DNA from 2 places in the Mycolicibacterium fallax genome. Region 1 is predicted to be linked to the other one. Evidence: predicted binding sites of a transcription regulator. Region 1 holds the regulator's gene; the other holds the start of a gene.
The links. The regulator LexA, encoded in region 1, represses DNA repair genes until DNA is damaged. The targets are predictions, from matches to a motif close to CGAACANNTGTTCG.
Positions count from the first base shown of each region.

Region 1 (2,459 bases):
GGATCAGCAACACCGTGGACACCGATCGATAGACCAGTGCCAGCATGATGATGATCACGATGCCGGTGACGCCCATCATGATGAACATCGACTTGTCGGCGGCCTCGTTCATGTCCGTGGTCAGCGCGGCGGGCCCGGTGACGTAGGCCCGGATTCCGGCCGGCGGCGGGTTCGCGTCGACGATGTGGCGGACCGCCTCCACCGAGGCCATCCCCTCGGTGCTGCCCTGGTTGCCCGCGACGTTGATCTGCACGTAGGCGGCCAGGCCGTCGGCGCTCTGGTTGCCCGCGGCGGTGATCAGGTCACCCCACAGGTTCTGCACGTGCTGGACGTGCTGGGTGTCCGCCTCGAGCTTGACCACCAGGTCGTCGTAGTACTCGTGCGCCTGGGTGCCCAGGGGTTCGTCACCCTCCAGCACCACCATCACCATGCTGTCGGAGTCGGACTCCTGGAACACCTCGCCGATTCGCTTGGCGGCGATCACCGACGGCGCGTCGGCCGGCGACATCGACACCGCGTTCTCGCGGGCCACCGGTTCGATCTGCGGCACCAGCAGATTCAGCGCCGCGGTCATCCCAACCCAGATCAGGATGATCGGCACCGCGAAGGCGCGGACAAAACGCATGAATGCGGGGCGGGGGTTACCGCCGTGCTCGCTCATGCCGCCTTCACCAGGCAGAAGGCCTGCGCGGCAGGACCGGTGACGGTCTGCTCGTCCTTGACGGTGCCGTTGACGGTGATCCGGCAGCCCAACTGCCCGACATCACCCTGGGCGACCAGGTTGGCGACGACCGCCGGGATGGTGGTGGAGAAACTGTGCGTCCAGGGCAGGCCGTTGAAAACGGCCTCCTCGGGCTGGGCGTCGGCGTTAAGGTAGCTGACCCGGCCGCTCGCGGATGCCGGCCCAAACAGCTCGTAGGTGACTTCCTTGGGGTTGAACGGCACGATGGTCTCCACAGTCTTGTTGCCGACGGCGAAGATCTCGTCGGATCCGAATTTGCCGCGCAGTTGCAGCACGCCGGTGGTACCGAGCGCCACGGCGATCAGCACGACCAGCGGAATCCACATCCGTTTGATGATCGCGAGCATCACTCACCCCTCCGTCGCGGTTTCCTGACCCGTTATGAATACCATACGGGGTAGGGTATCGACCAACGGCCGCAAGCAATCTCGAACAGATGTTTGATAAACCAGGTCGGGCGGACTATATTCGCAGGTATGGGCGAAAGCAGCGAACCCCGCACCGGTGATCTCGATCCGAATCTGACCGAGCGTCAGCGCCGGATCCTCGAGGTGATCCGCGCCTCGGTGGCCGGCCGCGGCTATCCCCCGAGCATCCGGGAGATCGGCGACGAGGTCGGCCTGACCTCCACCTCGTCGGTCGCCCATCAGCTGCGCGCCCTGGAACGCAAGGGCTATCTGCACCGCGACCCCAACCGGCCCCGCGCGGTCAATGTGCGCAGTGCCGACGGCACGCCGTACGTGCCGCAGACCGAGGTCGCCGGCTCCGATGCGCTGCCGGAACCCACCTACGTTCCGGTGCTGGGCCGGATCGCCGCCGGCGGGCCGATCCTCGCCGAGGAGGCCGTCGAAGAGGTCTTCCCGCTGCCCCGCGAGCTGGTCGGCGAGGGATCGCTGTTCCTGCTCAAGGTGGTCGGCGAATCGATGGTCGACGCGGCCATCTGCGACGGCGACTGGGTGGTGGTGCGTCAGCAGAACGTCGCCGACAACGGCGACATCGTGGCGGCGATGCTCGACGGCGAAGCCACCGTCAAGACCTTCAAACGCACCAGCGGCCAGGTCTGGCTGATGCCGCACAACCCGGCCTTCGACCCGATCCCCGGCAACGACGCGGTGATCCTGGGCAAGGTCGTGACGGTCATCCGCCGGATCTAGGCCCGGCCTCCACCGCGCCGGCTAATCGGCGCGGTGGAAACCGTTGGCCTGAGCGTGCTGCTCGTCGGCGAACCAGATGTCGGCGATCGTCTCGTCGTAGGACAGTCCGCCCGGCACGTGGTAGCTGCCCGAGCGCATGCAGGCCTTGATCGAGAAGCCCGCGGGCGCCTCATGCGGATCCTCCAGCGGCAGGTGGATCGCCGGGTAGGCCGACTCCTCGCCGCCGTGCGGCTCCGGGTCCGGCTCCGGCTGTGCGACCGGACGGGTCAGCGCCTCGGGCTGATAATCGTTGAACAGCCCGTACTTGTCGCCCCAGTCCGGCAGCGGCGGGACCAGCGGTTCGGCGTAGTCCACCGACTCGGTCTGTTCCTCGGCCGGCTCGTAGCGCACCGCGGCGTGCCGGCCCGACGGCGTCTCGTCGTCGAAATCCGCGCCCTCGGCGACAAAGTCGTAGCGGGTCGGCGCGGTGTTGATGACGTCCTGGTTCTCCTCGAGGTCCGCGGTGGTCTCGACCTGGTGGGCGCCGCGGTGGGTGAACAGCTCGTCATGGATGACGACGTCGC
Region 1 covers NZ_AP022603.1:467,417-469,875, reverse strand. Annotated here, with positions in the region: gene G6N10_RS02230 (MMPL/RND family transporter) at 1-661, opposite strand, end outside; gene G6N10_RS02225 (MmpS family transport accessory protein) at 658-1,089, opposite strand; gene lexA (transcriptional repressor LexA) at 1,219-1,896, shown strand; gene G6N10_RS02215 (LGFP repeat-containing protein) at 1,918-2,459, opposite strand, start outside.

Region 2 (2,459 bases), 290 kb from region 1:
GATCGACGCCGTGCAGTGGGCGGCCCGCGGCGCGGAACTCGGGGTGGGGGAGATCCTGCTGAACTCCATGGACGCCGACGGCACCAAGGCCGGCTTCGACCTGACCATGCTGCGCGCGGTGCGCGCCGCGGTGAGCGTGCCGATCATCGCCAGCGGTGGTGCCGGCGCCGTCGAGCACTTCGCCCCCGCCGTCGAGGCGGGCGCCGATGCGGTGCTGGCCGCCAGCGTGTTTCACTTCGGCGAGCTGACCATTCCGCAGGTGAAGGCCGCGATGGCCGCGGCGGGGGTGACCGTCCGATGAGCGAGCCGGTAGGCGAGCGAATCGGCGACATCGGGCACCGTCCGATGAGCGAGCCGGTAGGCGAGCTCGACCCCGCGATCGCCGGGCGGCTCAAGCGCAACGCCGACGGCCTGTTCACCGCCGTCGTGCAGGAGCGCGGCACCGGTGCCGTGCTGATGGTGGCCTGGATGGACGACGCCGCGCTGGCCCGCACGCTGGCCAGCCGGGAGGCGACCTACTTCTCCCGGTCCCGCGGCGAGCAGTGGATCAAGGGCGCGACCTCCGGCCACACCCAGCGGGTGCACTCGGTGCGGCTGGACTGCGACGGGGATGCGGTGCTGCTGACCGTCGACCAGGTCGGCGGGGCCTGCCACACCGGTGATCACAGCTGTTTCGACGCCGACCGGCTGTTGTAATCGCCCCGGCGGCGCCGCGCGCCGGCCTGGGCGGTGCGGTCTCTCGGAGACGGACGTACCAATCGCGGCGAAACCCCCAAATGGGTGCCTCATCAGACCCTCTGGTCACGTTGGTCCCGAACGGTACGTCGGTCTACGGACCAGATAACCGCACCCATGGAGATCGCGGTAGCCGCCGAAATCGCGGCCAAAATTGGCGTTCCGGGGTGTGGCTTTCGTCACACCACGGGCGTAGGGTCGAATGTATGTTCGATTGGATGACGTCGGAGGCGGTCGGGTCCGCTGACGGTTCGGCGCTGGTCACCGCGCTGGCGGAGGCGCGCCGCGTCGAGGCGGTCGCGGCGGGGGCCCGGTTCATGGCGATCGCGGAGTTGTTGGTGCGCAACGAGGCGGCCGGCGACGAGGAGGCGGCGCTGGACGGCTGGGCGAACACCACCAGCGAGGTCGGCGCGGCGCTGGGGATCACCGCGCGGCGGGCGTCCTCGCTGGTGCACACCGCGCGGGCGTTGCGGAATCGGCTGCCCAGGATCGGCGCGTTGTTGCGGACCGGGACGATCTGCGAGCGGGTTGCGACGGTGATGTGCTGGCGCACCATGCTGTTGTCGCCGGAGGCCGCGGCGGCCGTCGATACGGATTTGGCGGAGGCGGTGGCCGATTGCGCCCGGCGGCTCGGCGACATCGGCCGGTTGCCGGACACCGGGTTGGAGATGCTGGTCGACACCGCGGTCTGCGCCCATGATCCCGACGCCCGGTATCGGGTGCATCGCAGCGCGCGGGGGCGGACCTTCGAGGTCGGCAAGGCCGATGACGAATTGGGTGTGGCCACGGTGTGGGGGGCGTTGCTGGCCTCGGACAAGCCGTTGGTGGAGCGGACCATTGATCGGGTGGTCGCCGGGGTGTGCAAGGAGGATCCGCGCGGGGCCGGCGAATTGCGTTCCGACGCCGCGGCGTTGCTGCTGACGATGGGCGGGGATCGGTTGGCGTGTCGGTGTAATCGCCCCGAGTGTCCGCAGAACGACGGCAGCGGCGTGGCGGATCGGTCCCGGGCCGGCAAGGTGATCGTGCATGTGCTGGCCGATCAGGCGGCGGTGGATGCGGCGGTGGCCGAGGTGGCCTCGGCGCCGAGCATCGGTCGGCCCTGGCTGGAGTCCCAGGATCACACCGTCGTGGTGCATGTCCCGCAGGACAGTTGGGAACATCGGTACAGCCCCGCGGAGATGGCGGCCCGGCTGGCCGCGGCCGCCGTCCATGACCCAGATGAGGGCCCAGACGAGGACCCCGTCGAGCTGCGCGCTCCGGCCGACCCGGGGCTGGATGCCGCGCTGGCTGAATTGCTGGCCGCCGAGACCCCAGCCCCGCGGGCGTGTACCCGCGCGCACGGTCTGCGGCCGCCCAAGCCGCCGCCCACGCCGACGTCGCCGGCAGCTGGCCGCGGTGTTGCGGTGATGGTCGGCGGGCCGGTGGTGCCGATCCCGCTGCTGGCGGAGCTGATTCGCACCGGGGCGACGCTCAAGGCACTGGCACCCCCGGGTGCCGAGCCGGAGCCGCATTACCGGCCGTCGGCGCGGTTGGCGTTGTGGGATCAGGCCCGGGACCTGCTGTGCCGGTTTCCCGGCTGCAGCAAGCCGGCCGACCGCTGCGATATCGACCATGTGACTCCGTATCCGCACGGGCCGACGCATCCGGGCAACAACGGCTGCGACTGCCGGACGCATCACCTGGCCAAGACCTTCGCCGGGTGGCGGTGCGTGCAGGCCGCCGAC
Region 2 covers NZ_AP022603.1:753,427-755,885, forward strand. Annotated here, with positions in the region: gene hisF (imidazole glycerol phosphate synthase subunit HisF) at 1-301, shown strand, start outside; gene hisI (phosphoribosyl-AMP cyclohydrolase) at 346-696, shown strand; gene G6N10_RS03555 (HNH endonuclease signature motif containing protein) at 954-2,459, shown strand, end outside.
Region 2: the regulator LexA is predicted to act here: its motif matches at 935-948, upstream of G6N10_RS03555 (HNH endonuclease signature motif containing protein).